Regions from separate parts of the Cohnella hongkongensis genome, predicted to be linked through region 3. Evidence: riboswitches for the same ligand, from Rfam matches in the RefSeq annotation. Region 3 holds a riboswitch; each other region holds the start of a gene.

Region 1 (7,588 bases), on a different contig from region 3:
CCAGACTCCTCCCGACTACGTCATCAGCACGACGGTGAACATGTACGACGTGAACAAAGTCAGAAAAGGAAAGTTCGGACAGTAGCTTCCGGACCGTTTCGATCCGATCAGGGCATGCCCTTCCGGCGACGCAAAGCCGGAAGAAGCATGTCCTTTATCATAGGGTTGACGTTGCTTTGATTATTGTATACACTTGTATACAGAGCGATATGTATACGTTTGTATACGGAAAAGAGGCGAAAAAATGAGAATGGGACATCGGGAAGGAGAGGGCCGCAGCGGTCGCCGAGGAGGGCCCCACGGGCCGCAAAGCTCTCGCGGGTTTCACGGCGGGCGAGATTCCGGCGGCGCGCAGACGTTCAGAAGGGGCCGGATTCTTCTGTTTCTGGAACAATTAAAGCTTAAGCGGGCTACGCTCGCCAGACAGCTGACCGAGCCGGAATTCGAGACGATCCGGCCGACGCTGTCCGGGGAATTGAAGGCGCTGGATCAGGTCATCGAGGAGTATATCCATCTCTTCGATCTTCAGGAGATCGGCAGCAGTCCGGCTTCGCGAGATCCGGCCGACGGAGGAGAGGAGAACGGTTAACGATGATTCGCAGGTTTTTTTCCTACTATCAGCCTTACAAAGGCTTATTTATTCTCGATTTCTCTTGCGCAGTCGTCGCCGGCCTGCTGGAGCTCGGCTTTCCGCTGGCGGTCAGAGCGTTCGTCGACGATCTGCTGCCCAGCGGCAACTGGCAGATGATCGTGCTGGCGAGCGTCGGTCTGCTCGCGGTCTACGCGCTGAACACCCTGCTGAACTATATCGTCACCTATTGGGGCCATATGCTGGGCATTAACATCGAGACCGATATGCGCACAAAAATGTTCGATCACATTCAGAAGCTGTCGTTCCGATTCTTCGACAACTATAAGACCGGGCATCTCGTCGGCCGGGTGACGAACGATCTGAACGACATCGGAGAGCTTGCCCATCACGGGCCGGAGGATATCTTCATCGCGATCATGACGCTGGCGGGCTCCTTCACGCTGATGGCCTACATCAATCTGGAGCTGGCGCTGCTTACGTTCATCATCATCCCGATTATGGCTTGGCTGATTATCGTGTTCGGCGGCCGGATGACGAGTACGTACCGGAGGCTGTTCGGCAATGTCGGCAGCTTTAACGCCCGGATCGAGGAGAATGTCGGCGGCATTCGCGTCGTGCAGTCGTTCGCCAACGAGGAGCACGAGAAGAAGCTGTTCGCGGCCGACAACCGCAACTTCCGCGAGACGAAGCTGCTCGCCTACAAGACGATGGCGAAGAGCATCTCGGTCACTTACATGCTGATGCGTCTCATTACGATATTCGTCATGGTATGCGGCGCATGGTTTTTTATCGACGGCAGAATCGTGCTGGGGGAGTTTATGGCGTTCCTGCTGCTGTCGAACATTTTCTTCCGGCCGATCGAGAAGATCAACGCCGTCATCGAGAGCTATCCGAAGGGCATCGCCGGATTCAAGCGCTACGTCGAGATTATCGACACGGAGCCGGACATCGTCGACGCCAAGGACGCCGTCGAGGTCGAGTCGCTGCGCGGAGACATCCGCTTCGAGAACGTGTCGTTTGGCTACGAGGAAGGCCGGGACGTGCTGAAGGGAATCTCCCTGAATATTCGGGCGGGAGAGACGATTGCGTTCGTCGGTCCCTCGGGAGCCGGCAAAACGACGATCTGCAGCCTGCTGCCGCGCTTCTACGAAGTGACCGGAGGACGGATTACGGTGGACGGAATGGACGTTCGGGATTTGACGCTGAAGTCGTTGAGGAAGAACATCGGCATCGTGCAGCAGGACGTATTTCTGTTCTCGGGCTCGATCCGCGAGAATATCGCCTACGGCGATCTGAAGGCAACCGACGAGCAGATCTGGGAGGCGGCCCGGAGAGCCTCGCTCGAGGAGATGATCAAGCAGCTGCCGGAAGGGATGGACACGATTATCGGAGAGCGCGGCGTCAAGCTTTCGGGCGGGCAGAAGCAGCGAATGGCGATCGCGCGGATGTTCCTGAAGAATCCGCCGATTCTCATCCTCGACGAAGCGACGTCGGCGCTCGATACCGAGACCGAGGCGGCGATTCAGCAGTCGCTGTCCGAGCTGTCCGTCGGCCGAACGACGCTTGTCATCGCCCACAGACTGGCGACGATCAGGAATGCGGACCGGATCGTCGTCGTGGACGAGAGCGGAGTCGCCGAGCAGGGCAGCCACCGCGAGCTGATCGCCTCGGGCGGCATCTACAGCAGGCTTCATCATGCCCAATATCAGCATGCGTAAGCGGCGCGGCCCAAACGGCCCCGTCTGCCGGACGTCGAAATCGTTTGCTTGACATTGCATATTGCACAGCGGAAAAAAGGCGGTGGGGAGGGGTTGCCTCCTCAGCGCCTTGGCACATTTCGGGTATTCCGCCCTAAGAGGCGTCCGTCAGCTCTCGGGGCGGCTTGGCGCTTCCGCCGCGCCGGGCGGCAGCTCCTCCTCGTACAGCCCCGTGCGGCGCTTGAACCAGCGAAACAGATGGGTGAAGATCACCTTCAGAATGGCGTAGCCCGGAACGGCCAGAATGATGCCGATGATGCCGAACAGATTGCCGGCCGCGATAATGACGAAGATAATCGTAATCGGGTGGACGCGCATCGTTTTTCCCATAATCTGGGGAGAAATGAATTTGCCCTCGATCAGCTGAACGATCGTCCAGATGACGATCATCTTCACGAGCATGATCGGCGAGGTCATCAGGGCGACGATCAACGCCGGCGTAATTGCGATCGCCGGTCCGAGATAAGGCACGATGCTCGTGCAAGCGGCGATGACGGCGAGCACGAGAGAGTAATCGAGACCGATAATGAGATACCCGATATAAAGCAGCACGCCGATGCAGGCGCTGACGATAATCTGGCCGCGGATATACGAGCTGATCTGATGGTTCATCTCGAGCATGACGCCGAAGGAGCGGTTTCTCAGCCGGGTCGGCACGAATCCGAGCACGAACGGAGCGAGCTTCTTGCGATCCTTGAGCAGATAGAACAGGATAAAGGGCACGGTGATGATCGCCAGCACCGTTTCCGTAATTTTGCCGACGAGGCTTCCGATTCCGGACCAGGCGTTGTTCAGAATCGCGGACGCTCTCGTGGAGAAATCGTCTGCCAGCTTGGCGGTATCGATGCCGATCATCTCTTGCAGCTGATTGAAGTACTCGTTGCCGATCAGCTCCTCGAACTTTAATTGAGCGTTCTGGGTGTAGGTCGGGAACTGGGTGATCAGACTCGAAATTTGCTGGCTGAGCATCGGCACGACTTTCATGACGGTAAGCGTCAGAACGGCGATAATGACGAGATAAAGCGCGACGATCGAATAGACGCGCTTCACTTTCTGCTTCTCCAGGTAGTCGACGATCGGGGTGAGCAGGTAATAGACGACTCCCGTCAGAAGGAAGGGCAGAAAAACGGTCTCCAAAACGACCTTGAACGGATGAAAGACGTACGAGATTTTCTCCAGAATGAAAATGTTCAGACCGATCAGCAGAATGACGACCAGAAACAGAACGACTTTCCGGTCGATCAGAGCCTTGAGCGTGTCCGAAAGTTTACGGGCATTGTGCATCGAGTCTTCCTCCTTGTTTCTTCCATTGTAACCGACGCGAAACCCGCCTTACAATCGCATCCGGGCTTTTCCGGCGGTTGACAGGGCGAAAGGATTATTTTATAGTTATTTTAAGCTTAGTTTCCGGAATATTCCGGAAAGCGGGGGAACCATTCTTTTGGGGCGAATCATTCATGGCGAATGTAGGGAACCATCTATCCCGAGCCCGTCAGCTAACCTCGTCTGCACTGGATGGGTCGGATTGTCATGGGCAGGATAAGCTGCGCATTCTTTTGACCCGTTGAGGGTCTTTTTCTGTCTCTATAGGCCCTTGTTCGCAGTAGGGGATGGTCTGCTGCGCGCGGGGCTATTTTTTGTCTTCGGACGGAAGGAGGGCAAAGCGGGGCTTGGAACGGATTCGTTCTCGAATTCGACTGAATATACGTGGAGGAGGAATGCCGAATGGCGCAACCAAAGTATATCACCGATATCGGAAAAATCTCTCACATCCCCGAGGAACAGCGTGAGAAGCTAAAGGAAATTACGGAAAAGTTCGTGTTCCGCGTGAACGACTATTATCTGGGACTGATCGATTGGGAGGATCCGAACGATCCGATCCGCAAGCTGGTCATTCCGAACGAGGGCGAGCTGGAGGAATACGGGCGCTGGGACGCCTCGGACGAGGATACGAACTACGTCGTCAAGGGCTGCCAGCACAAGTATTCGTCGACCGCGCTGCTGATCGTTTCCGAGGTGTGCGGCGCGTATTGCCGCTACTGCTTCCGCAAGAGACTGTTCCGCAACGACGTCAAGGAGGCGACGTCGGACATCGAGCCGGGCCTGCAATATATCGCCAACCACCCGGAGATCAGCAACGTGCTGCTTACCGGCGGCGACAGCCTCATTCTCGCGACGCCTAAACTGCGCGCGATATTGCATAGATTGCGCGAGATCGATCATGTCCAGATTATTCGGCTCGGATCGAAGATCCCGGTCTTTAATCCGATGCGCATCTACGAGGACGAGGAGCTGCTGGCGACGATTCGCGAGTTTTCCAGCGCGGAGAAGAGAATTTACGTAATGGCTCATATCAACCATCCGCGCGAGATTACGCCGCAAGCGGTCAAGGGCTTCCAGGCGCTTCACGACGCCGGAGCGATCGTCGTCAACCAGACCCCGGTGCTGCGGGGCATCAACGACGATCCGGAGGTGCTCGGCGAGCTGCTCGACCGGCTCAGCTGGGCCGGCGTGACGCCGTATTACTTTTTTATCAACCGTCCGGTAGCGGGCAACAACGATTTCGTGCTGCCGCTGGCCAAGGTTTACGACATCGTCGAGAAGGCGAAGGCCCGCACTTCCGGACTCGGCAAGAGGGTGCGCCTGTCGATGAGCCATACGTCGGGCAAGATCGAGATTTTGGCCATCGAGAACGGCAAGGCGTATCTGAAGTATCACCAGTCCCGCGAAGGGAACTACGGGAAGTTCATGGTGCTGGATTGTCCCGACGACGCTGCCTGGTTCGACGATCTTCCGGGAAGCGAGCGCTACTGGAAGAAGCCGGCCAAGCGGACGAAGGAGGTCGTCTCCGTGAACGAGCTGCCCGACGTTCCCCGCAAGCGGGAAAGAAGGGCGGAAGTGCCGAGCTGACGCAGCCCGCCTTTCAAAGAGTATAGGACCGTCTCGCAAGCCGGGCGACAGCGCCTTCGACAGCTTGCCGGACGGTCCTTTTTTCGCCCGTTCCGCCGCGCATTCAACCGATTCCGACAAAGGTTCCTCGTTTTCCCGTTTGACCGTTTGACATGCTTCTCCTGCCCCGGAAGGTAAAATCTATTCATTGCGAGACAGGGGAGGCTGGAACGGGGATGGGAAGAGGGAGCGCAGCGGTCATATTTCTCCTTGCGACGCTGCTTGCGGGGCAGGGAATCGCGGAAGCGAACGGCGTTCAGAACGGGCAATGGAGCGGCAAGCTCGCCGGCTCCCGAGCGTTTCCCGACACTTATACGGACGTGGAGGGCGTGCTCACTTTCCGCGGCGGCGGAGAGCGAAGCCGACCCTCCTTCGGCACGGTGCAGATGCGGACCTACCGGCCCAAGATCGCGTGGGAAAAGCGGACGAGAAGCAGCTCGTGGGGAGGCGGCGCCGGGTGGACGGGACAGCCGGCGATCGTCAGATGGAAGCCGGAGGTGCTTCGCACCATGAACGTGAAGGCGAAATTCCGCACCAAGCCGGATTTTACGGAAGTGATCTATGCGTCGCTGGACGGCTACGTCTATTTCCTGGAGCTGGAGACGGGGGAGGAGACGAGAAGCCCGATCAAGGTCGGAAATCCGTTAAAAGGCAGCGTGTCCGTCGACCCCCGCGGTTATCCGCTGCTGTACGTGGGCGAGGGGGTTCCGGAGAACGGGACGATCGGGTTCAATCTGTACAGCCTGACCGACCAGAAAAGGCTGCTGCGCGTGAACGGCATCGATTCGTTCGCCTACCGGAAGTGGGGGGCCTTCGACAGCTCCGCCCTGTTCAACCGGCTCGACGATACGCTGACGGTGGGCGGGGAGAACGGCTTGTTTTATCGCATCCAGCTGAACACCGCGTTCGATCCGAAGCGGGCAGCGCTCTCGATCAAGCCGGTGATCCATAAATTCAGATATAAAATCGCCGGCAACGGCTATCCGGGCATCGAGAACTCCGTCGCCGCTTACGGCGATCTGGCTTACTTCGCCGACAACGGCGGCAGCCTGGTGGCCATGAACGTGCGGACGAACGAGCCGGCATGGGCGCTTCCGCCTTTGGACGATACGGATGCGACGATCGTCGTCGAGGTCGAGGAGGGCGTGCCGTTTTTATACACGGGAACGGAGGTCGACAAGCAGGGGAGCAAAGGCTTTGCCTATTTGCGCAAAATTAACGGCCTGACCGGCAAAGTCGTGTGGCAGGCGAAATACGAATGCCTCTCCGTCGTCGGAGACCGCCCCGTGAACGGCGGCATGCTGGCGACTCCCGTTGTCGGCAAAGGAGAGATATCCGATCTCGTCGTATTTACGCTTGCGCGGTACGGCACGCTTGGAGCCGGACTTATGGTCGCGCTGGACAAAAAAACCGGCAAAGAAACGTGGCGGCTGCCGATGAAGCGCTACGCCTGGTCGTCGCCGGCCGACGTCTACGACGCTTCCGGCCGCGCCTACTTGATTCAGGCCGACTCCGCCGGCGTCGTCTCCGTCGTCTCGGCGAGAGAGGGCAAAGTACGGGGGAGCCTCGCGATCGGGGCGAACATCGAAGCTTCTCCGGCCGTGTTTAACGATTATGCCGTCGTCGCTTCCCGGGGCGGCAAGCTTTACGGAATCAAGCTGGAATGATCGGAGGTCAGCCCGACGATGCGCCAGGGCAAGCCGGCGGAGCTTCTTACGACCTCGAAGCGCAGCTTCGCGCGAACCGCTCCCCGTTCCTTCGTCCGAACGAGAACGGGCAGCTCGACTGCCGCGGACAGCTGATCGTCCGGCTCGTCCGACAGCGGCATCCGGCGGCGCTCGATGCGGATCGATTCCAGCCGGTCGAGCAGCCGATTCAGTGCCTCCATGCGCTCGTTAGCCGCTTCCGGCCAGAGCAGGCGGAGCATATCGCCGTCCTTCCGGTTCATCGCCTCGACGAAGCTGGTCGTCAGCTCATGCGGGGAGGCGGAGTCGAAGTAGCGGCGAAGCTCTCCGCTTGCCTTGTATACCATCAGCTGATGCGCCGGATCGGGCGTGTCGGAGCGGTGCGACGTGCTGCCGAGAAAGTGCACGCAGAAATGCCCCTTAAAGCCGTTGCCCGGAATGCCGTCCCCGCCATGGGGCATGCCGTTCATGGAAGCGGCTATTCGCTCTCCCCCTTTCGTCACGACGATCGCTCTGCGTTCCCAGCTCCATGTTCCTCCGTAGATCCGCTTCATTAGCTTCGAATCCTCCTTCGTAACCGGCTGTACGTCGGCGTGGCTGCTGCC
Region 2 (7,588 bases), on a different contig from region 3:
CCCTCCCGAGATCGACATCGGGAGGGGCAAGGAGTATAAAAAGGTTGGAATTAACAATTATTAGAATACAGCTTTTATTATAAACTATTTTCTCTAATTTGTCACAGGGGAAGGTAAATCCTTCAAACATTCTCTGCAAACAATTTTTCCTTTGAAGTAGGTGACGTTCTCCGCGTTGCCGCAGAAGATGCACGCAGGCTCATACTTCTTAAGCATGATGCGCTCGCCGTCCACGTAAATTTCCAGCGCGTCTTTCTCCCCGATGCCAAGCGTGCGGCGCAGCTCGATCGGAATGACCACCCGTCCCAACTCGTCGACTTTACGTACGATACCGGTTGATTTCATCATTTGGTAATGCCCCTCCCGAAAGATTAAAATAAGATCAGGTAAACGGTTTTTTGTGTATGCTTGTCCGCAATCGCCAGTATTCGACAAAGTTCTCTTTTTTCCGTACTCTATCGTACCAACCATTCCCAAAAAAGTCAACCTAAAAGGGTTGAGGTTTTTTTGAGAATCTGAAACAAAAACTCTGAGAATCCTCTTATTTATGGCGATTTCCTTGAAGATTCGATTCTAGCGGGACGGAGATTATCAGGAAAATCTAATTCGACATAATTCGACGAAAATCGATGTTTTTCGAATTGAATGTCGAATGCTGACAAAATCGAGGTGATGTCCATGTTGACGAAATTGCATGAGGAGAAGGTGTTCAAAGACCCCGTGCATCATTCCATCTACGTTCAGGATCCGGTCGTCTGGAAGCTCATTAATACGCCGGAGTTTCAGCGGCTTCGAAGAATCCGACAACTAGGCACCTCTTATCTGACGTTTCATGGAGCGGAACACAGCCGATTTTCCCACTCCTTGGGCGTATATGAAATTACAAGAAAAATAATCTCTCAATTTGAGCGTAATGGATACGGCGACTGGCCGCAAGAGGAAAAATTGCTCAGTCTTTGCGCGTCTTTGTTGCACGATGTCGGACACGGCCCCTTTTCTCACTCCCTGGAGCAGATTTTCGGCACGGACCATGAAGATTGGACCTGCAAGGTCGTACAGGGTCCGACCGAAATTAACCGGGTGCTGCGGGAGGTCGACGCTCAATTTCCCGAGAAGGTCGCTTCGGTAATCCGCAAGAAATACGAGAAGCCGATTGTCGTCAGCCTCGTATCCAGTCAGCTGGACGCGGATCGCATGGATTATTTGCTGAGGGACGCCTACTTCACGGGAGTGAATTACGGAACCTTCGATCTGGACCGCATATTGCGAATGCTGCGCCCATTCCAAGGGAAGATTGTCGTCAAGGACAGCGGAATGCACGCCGTCGAAGACTATTTGATGTCCAGATATCAGATGTATTGGCAGGTTTATTTTCACCCGGTCACCCGAAGCTCCGAGATTTTGCTGAAGCAGATTTTTCGCAGGGCGAGCGAGCTTCTGTCGTCCGGCTACGGGTTCGGCTTTATGCTGCCTCCGATTCGGGCGCTATTGTCCGGCTCCGTCACGCTGGAACAGTATTTGCGGCTTGACGAAGCGATGGTGCAGACGACGTTTGGCCAGTGGTCCGAGGAGAGAGACGAGCTTCTGTCGGATCTATGCCGGCGCTTCCTGGACAGGCGGCTGTACAAGTACGCTCCGCTGGTCGGGGAAGACCGCGAGTGGCTGGAGGACGTTCGCCGCCAGTGGCGGAGCATCGGACTCGATCCGTCTTATCATATGGAAGTCGATACGCCGGAGGATTCGCCTTATGACGTGTACAAGCCCGGAGCTCTTCCCGACGGGAAGGAGAAGCCTCCGATTCTGCTGCTAGACAAGCGGGAGCGGCTGACGGAAATCTCCGTTCAATCCGACATTATTCGCTCTATCGCGGGTCTGCATCGGGGCAACTATTACATTTATTATCCGGAGGAACGCGTCCTCCCCCACGCGCATCTGCTCAGCCCCGAGACGCGGGCGAGACTGTCTATATAATAGAAGGAAACGCATTGGAATCCCAAATTATGGCCGAACCGAGCGGGTTCATCCCGGACGGGCAAGCTTCGGCACCCACACCTGGTCAAAGGAGACATGCTGCGACATGCTTATCGACACCCATGCTCATCTGGATTCCCGCAAGTTCGACAGCGATCGTGAAGAAGTGATTCAGAGGGCGCTGGAGGCCGGCGTCGACACGATTGTGAACATCGGCTTTAACCGCGAGACGATTCCGACGACGCTGGAATTGGCGGAGAAATATCCGTTCATCTACGCCGTCGTAGGCTGGCACCCGACGGATGCCGTTGACATGAAGATGGAGGAGGATCTGGCCTGGATCGAGCGCTTGTGCACGGAGCATCCGAAAGTGGTGGCGATCGGAGAAATCGGACTCGATTATTATTGGGACACTTCGCCGAAGGACGTTCAGCAAGCGGTGTTCCGGGAGCAGATCCGGCTGGCCAGACGAATCGGCAGGCCGATCGTCATTCATAATCGCGACGCGCACGAGGATGTCGTCAAGCTGTTGAAGGAAGAACGGGCGAGCGAGGTCGGCGGCATCATGCACTGCTTCTCGGGCAGCTGGGAGACGGCCAAGCAATGTCTGGATATGAACTTCCATATCTCCTTCGGCGGACCGGTCACTTACAAGAACGCCCGCGTTCCGAAAGAGGTGTTGGAGCGGGTTCCGCTGGACCGATTGCTCATCGAGACGGATGCTCCTTATTTGACTCCTCACCCTCATCGGGGGAAGCGCAACGAGTCCGCTTACGTGCGTCTGGTCGCCGAGGCAGCGGCGGAAATTAAAGGCATTTCATGGCAGGAAATAGCAAAAATAACGAGCGAGAACGCTTGTCGTTGTTTTGGGATATCGAGATAATCGGAAGAATAGGGAGAAAAACGGACTGCCCCGAAGAAAAAACTGACTTTTGCTGCGGTTAATCCCCCGGTTCCACTTGATTTTCGTTCAAAACGGGCGAATTCGTCGAATGCGTCGTCTTTACACCGTTATTGCGCAGAGGTTATGATCTTCAACAGAAAGTTTGAATATGACATTCCTTTTCCAGTGCGCTTAATCTTCCGAAAGGGAGAGTGGGGGACCCAACGCGGCGACGATCAAGACAGGGCGTCCAATGCGGTCCGAGCAAATCTAGGGGTGAATACGGCAAGTGTCGGGAGGAGCGGCTCTATCTGAGTGACGCGCCGGACATGCAGCCGTTAGGGCGACTCTCTTTGCCCGAATCCGACAGCTAACCCCGCAAGCGTGATAGAGAGAGGTCACCCTCGTGCCGCTACATTTTTAAGCTTATTTCCAACCTGCGGAAGCCACGAAACAGATCCTCTGACTCGATGGCTTTTTTTGTTGCAAGCACAACCTCTTAGGGTACATGCTCTCATGTGAGTATTCTGAACTGGGGAAGGCGGCGCTTGACCGATCCGCCCGGAATTCGCGAAAGTTTCGGGTTTGTTCGCCAAGAGTCGTTAACCATTTTGGATTAGTCGCGTCAGACAAATTCATGCATTACAGTCGACGGCGGGGCTATGAAGGAGGAACGAGATATGGGCGCAATTCCTGTTCAGGAAACCCATGATCCACGACCGACCGGCAAGCTTTTCGCACTGCGTTGGAAGCATGAGTATTTGCGTGTAGCACTGTTAACCGCAATTCTCGTTTTTGCCGTCTCTATCATGTTCGTATCGTTGCTGGAGAAGGCGGCAACCAAGAGCATCACGGTAATCGACAACGGCGTATCGAAGGTCGTCTCTACGAAGACTTCGAACGTTCTCGGTTTGCTCGAGGAACAAGACATTTACATCGGACCTAACGATCGCCTTTCCATGGCGGCGACGGATTCCTTGGAGGAAGGCGGCCGGCTCGTCATCGATCGGGCGGTAGGCGTCGTCATCAAGGCCGATGGCAAGCAGCAAGTCGCTTATTCAAGCGAAGATACGGTCGGGGGAGTCATCGAATCGTTAAACCTTCCGTTGTCCGAGCATGACCGGGTCGTACCGGAGCTCGGCAGTCCGGTCCGCGAAGGGATGACCGTGTCGGTCGTCCGGGTGCATAAAGAGGTGATAGAGACCCAGCGCCCGATCGCGTTCCAGGTCGTAGAGAAAAAAAGCGCGGACCTGGAGGAAGGCAAGACGAAGATCGTCACCGAAGGCGAAAAAGGACTGGTCGTCTACAAAACCGAGAAGGTCTACGAGGACGGCGTTCTGGTCAGCGAGGAAATGGTCGAGAAGAAGGTGGCCAAGCCTGCCGTACAGCAGGTCGTCGCGATCGGCACGAAGAAGAAGTCCGAGGTGGCGCTGGCTTCGTACAGCGGACCGCCGAAGGAGGACGAGGCCAAAGTCGTGAAGCTCAACGGCAAGAGCGTCAAGGTCAGACGAATGCTGAGCAATGTGACGCTGACCGCCTATTCCGCCGATTTTGCTTCCACGGGCAAGTCCAAGGGAGACAAAGGCTACGGCATCACCCGATCCGGGACGAAGGTTCAGGAAGGGCGCACGATCGCCGTCGATCCTAAGGTGATCCCGCTGGGCTGGTGGGTGTACATCGAGGGGATCGGATTCCGCCGGGCGGAAGACACGGGCAGCGCCGTCAAGGGCAAGAAGATCGATGTTTATTACGACAGCGAAGCTTATGCCACCAAGTTCGGCCTTAAGCGCGGATATACGGTCTACGTGATCGGACCGGTCAAGCCCTCGGCGGACTAGCCGGTACGCGGCTTGTCCGCATCCATATCGCCTTGCCTCGGGAAGAGGCCCTTACGGGCTTCTTCCCGATTAGTTTTTTGCGGGGAATCGGCGGCGCAGGCGGTTCCGCACTTGCCCTTGTCCCGAAACTCGTATACGCTTGAAGGAATGTAGGGGTTAAAGGCGGAATGAAAACGAATGATTCGAGAAATGATTGTCGTGGAGGGGAAAGACGATACGACGGCGGTCCGGCGGGCTGTGGGAGCCGATACGATCGAGACGGGCGGTTCGGCGATCGGCGAAGATGTACTCGTACGCATCGAGCTGGCCCAAGCGCGCAGAGGCGTCATCGTGCTGACCGATCCGGATGCGCCGGGAGAGCGTATCCGCAAGATCGTCTCCGAGCGCGTGCCGGGCTGTAAGCACGCCTTCCTGACGAAGGACGAGGCGAGAGGCCGCCGGGGCATTGGCGTCGAGCATGCGTCGGACGAAGCGATCCGAAGGGCGCTGGAACGGGTTCGCGGACCGGAGACGGAGGACGGCGCGCCTGCGGAGATCGAATGGAACGACCTGCTGGAGGCGGGCCTGATCGTTCACGCTTCGTCGGCCAGCCGCAGAGAGCGGATGGGCGAGCTTCTCGGCATCGGGTATGCGAACGGCAAACAATTTTACAAGAGGTGCCTGATGTTCCGGATTACGAAGGCCGAGTTTGAAGCGGCGCTGGAACAGCTGGAACGGGAGGGACGTTAGACGACATGCAAGAGATCGCCACTTCGAATCGGACGCGCGAAATTATACGCAAGCACGGTTTTACGTTCAAGAAGAGTCTCGGTCAGAACTTCCTGATCGACGGCCATGTGCTAGACCGGATCATCGCCGCAGCCGAATTGGATCGAACGCGCGGGGCGCTGGAGATCGGTCCGGGAATCGGCTCGCTTACGGAGCGGCTCGCCCAAGCTGCCGGCAAGGTGGCCGCGGTGGAGATCGACCGGCGTCTGATTCCGATTCTGCAAGACGTCATGTCCCCTTACGAGCAGGTCAGCATCGTCCAGGGCGATATTCTGAAGACCGATCTCCGCCGGCTCTGGGAGGAGCAGTTCGCCGGGCTGGCGGGCGTCAGCGTCGTGGCCAACCTGCCCTATTACGTGACGACTCCGATCATTATGAAGCTGCTGGAGGATCGGCTGCCTATCGAGAACATCGTCGTTATGGTGCAGAAGGAGGTCGCCCTTCGGATGTCCGCCAAGCCCGGCGGCAAGGACTACGGAAGTCTGAGCATCGCCGTCCAGTACTACTGCGAGCCGGAGCTGGTATGCGTCGTCCCGGGCAAAGCCTTCATCCCCGAGCCGAACGTGGACTCGGCGGTCATCCGGCTGAGGCGCCGTTCGGAGCCGGCCGTGCGGGTGCCCGACGAGAAAAGTTTTTTTCGGGTTGTGCAGACGTCGTTCGCGCAGCGGCGCAAGACGCTGGCGAACAACTTGTCGGCATTGTCGGGCAAGGAGCGCAAAGCCGAGCTGGGCGATCTGCTCCGGGACGCCGGCGTTCAGCCCGAGCGCCGGGCGGAGACGCTGTCGCTGGAGGAGTTCGCTCGCGTCTGCGATGCGCTGACGCGCAGCGGCATGCTCGAGTAGCGCGAGCAAAACCGTCCTTCCCGGACGCGCACCCATCTTCTCATGGCTCCATAGGATAGACGGAGAGGTGAGTGCCCATGAAGCAGGGGGATCTAGTCGTACGAAAGTCCTACGGCGGAGACGTGTTGTTCCGGGTTGCGGCGTTCGCCGCCAAGCAAGCCGTACTTAGGGGAACGGATTTCCGACTGTTGGCGGACGCGCCGATCGAGGATCTTCAGACGGTGCGGAACCCCGACGAGCTCGGAGGAACGCGACAGGCGCGCATTAAGGCGCATGAATCGCTGCGCAGGATCAGCGAGGAAAGGACTCGGCAGACCGGAGGCGCCGGCTTTATGGCGGCGCTGGACGACCGGAGACAGCCGTTCTTCGAAATGCCGGGCAAAGTGCTCCACCTGGACGGAGACCCGAATTATCTCAAAAAAAGCATGCAGGTGTACGCCCAGCTGAAGGTGCCGGCGGAAGGTCTGCACTGCCACGAATCGCAGATGCCGCACATTCTGGTGCGCCTGCTTCCGCAAATTCGTCCGGACATCGTCGTCATTACCGGGCACGACGGGGTGCTCAAGCAGCGGCAGGACCTGCAGCATCTGAGCAGCTACAAAAACTCCTTAAACTTCGTGCACGCCGTGAACATCGCCAGAGAATACGAGCGGAACCGGGACTCTCTGGTCATCGTTGCGGGCGCGTGCCAGTCTCACTTCGAAGCGCTGCTTCAGGCCGGAGCGAATTTCGCCAGCTCTCCGGGCCGAATTATGATCCATGCGCTCGATCCCGTCTACGTCGCCGTGAGGACGGCGTTCACGCCTTTTCGGGACACGATCAACATCACAGACGTCATCGCGCATACGATTAGCGGGAGGCAGGGCGTGGGCGGCATCGAAACGATGGGCCGTTATCGGGTTGGGGTGCCGAACATGAAGGCGGGCGCTTCGGAACAAAATGTGAACGTTTTGTGACGGAAAATAAGCCCAAACGCGAAAAACCTTACATCCTCAAGGAAAATGACCGTTGACAGTAAATCGGCATCGTTGATATAATATTTTGATTCATTTGACACCTCCCCTGATTTTAGATATAATTTACAGGGAAAGAGGTGGTAGTGGATCATGGCTAAAAACACGCTTCTCGATATCAAGCGAAGCCTGGAGCCTCACGTCGGTTCCAAAATCATGCTCCGCGCCAACGGTGGACGACGCAAGACCATCGAACGCACGGGGGTACTGGAAGAAATCTACCCGTCGGTTTTCATCGTCAAGCTTGATCAGGAGCAGCACACGTTCAAGCGG
Region 3 (7,588 bases):
GATTTTTGAGCAAGGAAATGTTTTTTACGGCGATGTTGCAAATCCGGCAGTTCGAGCTTGGCCATCTAACCGTTTGGGGAGGACTTGTGCCGGTTGTGGCCTGGATCGCCAGCGTATTTACGTTCGCCTACAGCATGGTGCTCGTCGTGCGGACGTTCGGCGGGAAGCTGCAGAAGGATCAGCTGGACGTGCAGCCGCATGAGGCGTCGGTAGGCTTGCTTTTTTCTCCGCTGATTCTGGCTTCTCTCGTGATCCTTACGGGCGTGTTTCCTAACTTGCTGGGCCCCAGTCTCGTCGAGCCGGCGATGGCGGCGATTCATCCGCTGCTGCTGGCCGATGGAGAGCGGTTCGACGTTCATCTCCAATTCTGGCACGGCTGGACGACCGAGCTGTTCATGACGATCGGAGTCGTTGCCGTCGGTACGGGTATCGTGCTGCTCTATCGGCGGCTTCAGCTCCATAACAAGACGTGGTCGGACGGCCTGAACGTGAACCAGCTGTACGACGGCGGCTTGCGGTCCCTGGACCGCTTCTCGCGTCAGTTGACCGACCGGTATATGACCGGATCGATCCGCCGCTACTTGGTTTATATTTTCGTCTTCTTTATCGCAGCGCTGGGCATCACCTTGCTGACCGCCGGCGACATCGGGTGGACGGATATGGAGCTGGCGCCGGCGTCGGTCTATGAAACTGTTGTCGTGCTGGTGATGGCGGCCTCGGCGCTGACCGTTCCCTGGATCCGGAACCGGATCGCCGCCATCCTCGTAACCGGAGCTGTCGGATATATGGTCACTATGCTGTTCGTTCTCTATCGCGCTCCGGATTTGGCTCTGACGCAAATGATTGTCGAGACGGTGTCGGTCGCGCTGTTCCTGCTCTGCTTCCGCTATTTGCCCAAGGACAATCTGCAGGGCAACCCTCCGCGAAGAAGGTGGCTCCATGCGGCTATCGCGGCGGGAGCGGGCATCGTCATGACGGCGATCGTCATCGGGGCCAGCGGGTCGAGGGCGTTCGAGTCGATCTCCAGCTTCTTCGTTAACGAAAGCTACCGCCTCGGTGGCGGAAAAAATATGGTCAACGTCATCCTGGTCGATTTTCGCGGCTTCGATACGCTGCTGGAAATTACCGTGCTGGGCATTGCCTCGCTGGGCATCTACTCGATGATCCGACTGCGGCTTGCGGAACGGACGGGACAGGGGGGAGCGAAGGAAGGGCGGCTGCCCCCGGTCGGCATCCCGGACTATCGAAGCAACGATGTGATCCTGAAGACGGTGTCCAAGGTCGTCGTGTTCATTATCGTCGCCTTCTCGCTTTATCTGTTCCTGGCCGGACACAACAACCCGGGCGGCGGATTTATTGGCGCGCTGATGACCTCGGCGGCGCTCGTGCTGCTGGCGATCGCCTTCGGATTGGACGTCATCCGCAAGGTGCTGCCGATCCAATTCCGCCTGCTGACGACTGCAGGCCTGCTTATTGCCGTGTTGACCGGCGTCGGCTCCTTCTTGTTCGACGTTCCGTTTTTGAGTCACACGTTCGATCACTTTGACCTGCCGCTGCTCGGAGATACGGAGCTGGCTACGGCGGTGCTGTTCGATCTCGGCGTATACTTGTCCGTCGTCGGCGTGACGATGACGATTATTTTGACGATCGGGAAGGAGGAGGATCGGTAATGGAGCTGATTACGGCGCTGGCCATTGGCCTGCTGTTTGCGGTGGCGGTCTATCTCATGCTGTCGAAAACCGTATTTCGCATCATTCTCGGCACGATTGTGCTGTCGCACTGCGTTCATTTGCTGTTAATGACGATGGCTCGACTAAAACAGGGGGCGGCTCCGATTATGGAGGACGGCAAAACCGCCTTCACCGATCCTCTGCCGCAGGCGCTGATTTTGACTTCCATCGTCATCAGCTTCGGCGTCACCGCTTTTTTGTTCGTGCTTGCTTACCGGGCCTATCAATCGCTGGGCACCGACGATATGGAAGAGATGAAGGGGGAGTCGGACCATGAACAATAGCGTCGTACTTCCGCTGCTCATCCCGCTGCTGACGGCCATTATTCTCGTTTTCCTGCCCAACAGGCTGGCCGCTCAGCGGACGATCGCCTTTATCGGCGTGCTGCTTAACTTGGCCGCCGCCATCCTGCTGCTGCTGCAGATCGATCGCAGCGGCATTCAGACGCTTCATCTGGGCGGGTGGGCGCCGCCTTACGGCATCGTTTTCGTGGCGGACATGCTGAGCGGCTTGCTCGTCTTCACGACGTCCGTCATCAGCGCCTTCTGCTTATGGTTCATGTTTCGGACGATCGACGAGCAGCGGGAACGGATGTACGTCTACCCGTTGTTCCAGTTTCTGCTCGTCGGCATCTACGGGTCCTTCCTGACCGGAGATCTGTTTAATCTGTTCGTCTGCTTCGAAGTGATGCTGATCGCTTCCTATGCCATGATGGTGTTGGGCGGCACGAAGCGCCAGCTGAGAGAGACGCTGAAGTACATGATGGCCAACATTCTGTCGTCGGCTTTGTTCGTCGCGGCGATGGCCTATCTGTACGGCATGCTCGGCACGCTGAATATGGCGCATCTGTCGCAGCGCGTAGCCGAGGTCGGGCAGAACGGCATGCTGGACGTCATCGCCGTCCTTCTGCTGCTCGTTTTTTCCTTGAAGGCGGGCCTGTTCCTGTTCTTCTGGCTGCCCGGCTCGTACAGCGCGCCGCCCGCAGCCGTGCGCGCCCTGTTCGGGGGCTTGCTGACCAAGGTCGGGCTGTATGCGATTATTCGCACGTTCAGCCTCATCTTTTACCATGATTCTCCAGTGACGCAGGCATGGATCGGGGGCATGGCCGCCGCGACGATGATTCTCGGCAGCATCGGGGCGTCGGCCTATCGGGACGTGCCGCGCATTATTAATTACAACGTCATTATCGGCGTGGGGTTTGTCGCTTTCGGCTTGTCGCTGGGCGCCGCGCACGCCTGGGACGGGGTCGTTTTCTACCTGCTGCACGACATGCTGGCCAAAACGTTGCTGTTCGTTCTCGCGGGCTGGCTCATTGCGGCATCCGGCACCGAGCGGCTGCAGGAGATGGGCGCCTTGATCCAGCGCCATCCGCTTCTGGGCTGGCTGTTCTTCGGCACGATGCTGGCTCTGGTAGGCATTCCGCCTCTTAGCGGCTTTCCGGGCAAGCTGCTGCTGCTGCGCAGCGGAATGGAGGAGGAGGCGTACGCGTTGTTCGGGATCGGACTGGCCTCCAGCTTCTTTGTCCTTTATTCGCTGCTGCGCATTTTTCGGATGGCGTTCTGGGGGACGGAAAAAGAGGCCGGGGCTGACCGGAACGAATCGGGCTCGACTCGTCGGTCCGTGACCGGCATGTCGGCCGCAGCGCTGGCCATGTTCGGGCTGCTTGCGGCCATGGGACTGGGCGGAGAATGGGTTTACGGTTGGGTCAGGCAGGCAAGCGAGGTGCTTGGAAATGCTGCCGTCTATATCGATGCTGTCATGAAAGGATAGTGGCCTATGGCTTTTCAACTGCTGCTCAATGCGTTGTTGTCCATCACCTGGATGTTTTTGAATAATGATTGGACGGCGGCGGGCTTTATCGTCGGCTATGCGATGGGGCTTCTCATTCTGATCGCTTTTCGCCGTTTTTTTCACCAGCCTCTCTATGTCAAAAAGCTGTGGGCGATCGCGAAGCTTCTGCTGCTCTTTATGAAGGAATTATTCGTTTCCGGTTATGCTGTCGCCAAGCACGTCGTATCGCCCCGGCTGAACATGCGGCCAGGCATCTTTACCTTTCGGACGGAGCTCCAATCGGACTGGGAGGTTACGATTCTCGCATGCCTGATTTGTCTGACTCCGGGCACGTTGACGCTGGAGGTGTCCAGAGACAGCCGGACGCTGTTTATCCATGCGATGGACATCGAGGATGCGGAGGAATTGGCGGAGCAGATCAAGCATTCTTTTGAACGGGCGATATTGGAGGTGAGGCATGCATGATCGGTTATTTGCTGCAGTTCAGTCTGATTCTTCTAGCCGCAGGGATGCTTGCCTGCTTGTATCGCTTGCTGAAAGGTCCCTCTCCGGCGGACCGGATCGCGGCGCTTGATACGATCGGTATCCATATGCTGGCGATGGCGGCGGTGTTCAGCCTGCTGCAGCGGACTCAGGTTTATCTGGATTTGATTTTGGTGATCGGCATTCTGACCTTTATCGGGACGGTCGGCTTTGCAAGATATATCGAACGGGGAGTGGTGATGGAACGTGGAGACGCTGACAGCGATCGTTGAATACGCCGTGGTGCTGGCCGTTCTGATCGGCGTAATCTTCTGCCTGCTGGGCGCCTTCGGCCTGGTGCGGATGCCCGACGTCTACTTGCGCTCGCATGCCGCGACCAAGAGCGCCACATTGGGCGTGCTGTGCGTACTGGCCGGCGCGTTTCTGTATTTTGCGCTTTTCGAGGGGCATGTCAGCGCCAAGCTGCTGCTCGGCATTCTGTTCGTATTTCTGACCTCGCCGGTTGCCGGGCATCTGAACGGCCGCGCCGCCTACCGCAGCGGCGTCAAGCTGTGGGGAAAAAGCGTTCGTGACGACTGGGAAAAGGCGCTGAGGAAGAAGGAAGAAGGGGCGCCCTCCCCGGAGAACGGACGGCCGTAAGCGGCGTTTGCGGGCGACGGAAGGGGAGATCGGGCGGCTTGCGGCCGTCCGGTCTCCCCTGTTTTCGTACCGCGCCGGCCTGCTGTCGGGCAATCCGATGACAGATCAGTGCGCGCTGCCGGAACGGTCGCACACGACGTGCACGTCGACTTCTCCGACCCGGTTGATCAGCTCGTGAACGAGGGAGCCGTGCATCATTTCCTGAAGGCGCGTCTGGCCTGTCTGTCCGAGAATCAGCTGCGTAATGCGATGCTCCCTGGCCGCCTCCGCGATCACCTCGGCCGTTTTTCGATTTTTGCGCGATTTGACGATGAACGTCGCTCCGAGCTCCTGGCATCGGGCCCGCCATATCGCCAATTCCTTCTCCCTCTCCGGATCGAGCGTCTCCGAGCGAACGGGAATCACGCTCAGCACATACAGCGGACACCGCAGCAGACCGGCCAGCTTGCCGCCGCGCCCGATCAGCCTTTCGCCATGGGAACCGTGATCCATGCATACCATGATTTTCTCGCCGCTAGTCATCGAACATACTCCTTTTCCGGGAAGCGCCGGGGTTCATAAGTTTTAAAATACACAAGAAAAGAAGCCTGGAGCAGAGAAGTCCGCTACCAAGCTTCGGTTGTAGTTACCTTAACGACAAACCAAAGATGTATGAAGGCTCTCTCTCAATGACGCTGACGAGGTTAGCTGTCGGATTCGGGTCTGAGAGTCCCCGTTCTCTCCGGATTCAGAGAGAATTCACCCCTGAAGCGCTGCCGCTTCTTTGGTTCCCCCGCTCCTCTATAAAAGAGGATTAAGCGATGAATATGAATTTATCGATTACATAGTAAGCCAGTTCGGGCCAAAAGTAAAGACGTCGGCGCAAAAAATCTTTGAGTCGTGAGAGGGTTCGACTACAGCGGCAGCCGGGTCGTAAATACCGTTTTGTCCGGGCTGCTGGACACGTCGATCGTGCCGCCGTGGACTTCGATAATGCTCTTCGTAATGGCGAGGCCAAGGCCGGTTCCGCCGGTTTCCTGGGAACGGGAGCGCTCCACCCGGTAAAACCGGTCGAAGATGAACGGCAGATCCCGCTCGGGGATCGGGTTCCCGTAGTTGGCGATCTCCACGATCGCCTCCTCGTCGGAGCGGCGGACGGCGATGTCGATATAGGGGGCCGGCCGGCCGTACCGGATCGCGTTGGCGATCAGATTGCCGAAGCTGCGAACGAGCAGGTCGCCGTCTGCCGAGAGGGGAAGCGTCTCGACTTCGGCATCGATTCTGCAGATCATGCCGGCCTCCTCCAGCTGCGGAACGAACTCCTCGGCCAACTGCCGAACGAAGCCGACCAGATCCAAATCTGCAGCGCTCAGAGGCATGCCGTTGTTGATCCGCGTATACTCGAACAGATCGTCGATCAGCTTCTTGAGGCTGAGCGCCTTATTGTAGGCGATGTCCGTGTAGTGGCGAAGCTCCACCTCGTCCCGGTAGCGGTCCTGATGAATGACCTCCAGGAAGCCGAGGATCGAGGTGAGCGGCGTTCGCAAGTCGTGGGAGACGCCTGTAATAAGATCGTTTTTCGTCTGCTCGGCATAGCGCTCGTCGAGAATGGAGCGGTGCAGCTTGGCGGCCATCGCGTTGATGCTGCGGGCCACCTCGGCGAGCTCGCCGGAAGCGTCCATCGTCTCGATCGGACGCTCGAAGTTGCCGTCGGCGATCTCCTGAAGGCCGGCGGCAATTCGCTTCAGATCGCGGCTAAGCTGTCCGCTTAACCGTCCGGCGAGCTCCTGAAGGCGGCCGATCTCGTCGGCGGAGCGGGGCGGGGTCTGCACCTCGAAGCTGCCCTCCTCCATGCGCCGCAAAGAGCGGTACAGATTCTCCAGCCTGCGGATCGTTCCGTGGCTGAGCAGGAAAAAGGCGGAGACGTACAGAGCGATTCCGGCCGCAATGAAGACGGGCAGAGAGCCGACGGTATGGATCACAAAGGCGAAGGGCGCGCGAAGCGCGGATTGCAGCAGCAGAGCAACGAGAAAATTGGCGGCGTACAGCGCGGCGGCTGTCATCCCGGCGCTGGCCAAACTATAGAAAAGCAGCCTCCATCGAAGCGAGTGCATCCATTTGACGTTCAATCTGCAGGCCCCCCTTCATGCTCATGTGGTCGATTCCATCTTGTAGCCGATTCCCCACACCGTTTTAATCAACCGGGGATTTTGCGGGTCCTTCTCGATTTTCTCCCGAATTTTGCGGATATGGACCATTACGGTGTTTTTGGATTCCATGAACGGCTCGTTCCAGACTTTCTCGTAGATCGTGTCCATGCTCAGCACTGCGCCGCGATGGACGGCCAGCAGCCGCAGGATGGCGAATTCTCGCGGCGTCAGCTTGACCTCCTTGCCGTCCACCATGACCGTATAATTGATGAAGTTGATGACCAGATCTTCGATCTCGATGACGCTGCCGTCTTGGTTCAGCTGGCGCTTGAACCGGTTGTAGCGGCGCAGCTGGGACTTCACGCGCGCCATTAGTTCGAGCGGATTAAACGGCTTCGTGACGTAATCGTCCGCCCCGATGCTAAGGCCGGAGATTTTATCGATGTCCTGGCTTTTGGCGGACAGGAAAATAACCGGCACGTCGTACCGTTCGCGGATTTTGATGCAGGTCTCGATCCCGTTCAGATGCGGCATCATGACGTCCAGGATGACCAGGTCCACCGGATTGGCGTCCATCAGCTCCAGCGCGGTCAAGCCGTCGCCGGCTTTCAGCAGCTTGTACCCTTCGTTATGGAGATAAATCTCCATCAGCTTAATGATTTCTTTCTCGTCGTCTACCAGTAAAATCGTCGTGCTTGAAGACATTCCCATCACCTGCGTGCTTATTGTGCTTTATAACGTAAATATAGCATAACCCGTCGCCGGCAGTTCTTAAGTCTTGTTAAGGAATGGCGGTCGTATTTGCCGATTCGCTTC

The links. Region 3 has a riboswitch for cyclic di-AMP ahead of ACFO3S_RS03070 (universal stress protein). Riboswitches for the same ligand answer to the same signal wherever they lie in the genome.
Region 1: linked by a shared signal. The riboswitch ahead of ACFO3S_RS23635 (KamA family radical SAM protein) and the one ahead of ACFO3S_RS03070 (universal stress protein) in region 3 are both predicted to bind cyclic di-AMP.
Region 2: linked by a shared signal. The riboswitch ahead of ACFO3S_RS20045 (ubiquitin-like domain-containing protein) and the one ahead of ACFO3S_RS03070 (universal stress protein) in region 3 are both predicted to bind cyclic di-AMP.

What each region holds. Positions count from the first base shown of each region.
Region 1 is NZ_JBHSEP010000024.1:44,207-51,794, forward strand. Features, by position in the region: gene ACFO3S_RS23615 (antibiotic biosynthesis monooxygenase) at 1-85, shown strand, start outside; gene ACFO3S_RS23620 (hypothetical protein) at 245-589, shown strand; gene ACFO3S_RS23625 (ABC transporter ATP-binding protein) at 592-2,310, shown strand; gene ACFO3S_RS23630 (AI-2E family transporter) at 2,458-3,633, opposite strand; cyclic di-AMP (ydaO/yuaA leader) riboswitch at 3,737-3,876, shown strand; gene ACFO3S_RS23635 (KamA family radical SAM protein) at 4,075-5,259, shown strand; gene ACFO3S_RS23640 (outer membrane protein assembly factor BamB family protein) at 5,475-6,965, shown strand; gene ACFO3S_RS23645 (hypothetical protein) at 6,944-7,588, opposite strand, start outside.
Region 2 is NZ_JBHSEP010000017.1:59,376-66,963, forward strand. Features, by position in the region: gene ACFO3S_RS20030 (AbrB/MazE/SpoVT family DNA-binding domain-containing protein) at 94-348, opposite strand; gene ACFO3S_RS20035 (HD domain-containing protein) at 679-1,971, shown strand; gene ACFO3S_RS20040 (TatD family hydrolase) at 2,078-2,854, shown strand; cyclic di-AMP (ydaO/yuaA leader) riboswitch at 3,034-3,254, shown strand; gene ACFO3S_RS20045 (ubiquitin-like domain-containing protein) at 3,535-4,692, shown strand; gene rnmV (ribonuclease M5) at 4,870-5,421, shown strand; gene rsmA (16S rRNA (adenine(1518)-N(6)/adenine(1519)-N(6))-dimethyltransferase RsmA) at 5,427-6,302, shown strand; gene yabG (sporulation peptidase YabG) at 6,380-7,258, shown strand; gene veg (biofilm formation stimulator Veg) at 7,409-7,588, shown strand, end outside.
Region 3 is NZ_JBHSEP010000001.1:673,967-681,554, reverse strand. Features, by position in the region: gene ACFO3S_RS03100 (Na+/H+ antiporter subunit A) at 1-1,670, shown strand, start outside; gene ACFO3S_RS03095 (Na(+)/H(+) antiporter subunit C) at 1,670-2,014, shown strand; gene ACFO3S_RS03090 (Na+/H+ antiporter subunit D) at 2,004-3,500, shown strand; gene ACFO3S_RS03085 (Na+/H+ antiporter subunit E) at 3,507-3,986, shown strand; gene ACFO3S_RS03080 (Na(+)/H(+) antiporter subunit F1) at 3,983-4,276, shown strand; gene mnhG (monovalent cation/H(+) antiporter subunit G) at 4,260-4,643, shown strand; gene ACFO3S_RS03070 (universal stress protein) at 4,749-5,165, opposite strand; cyclic di-AMP (ydaO/yuaA leader) riboswitch at 5,301-5,453, opposite strand; gene ACFO3S_RS03065 (sensor histidine kinase) at 5,537-6,751, opposite strand; gene ACFO3S_RS03060 (response regulator transcription factor) at 6,773-7,477, opposite strand.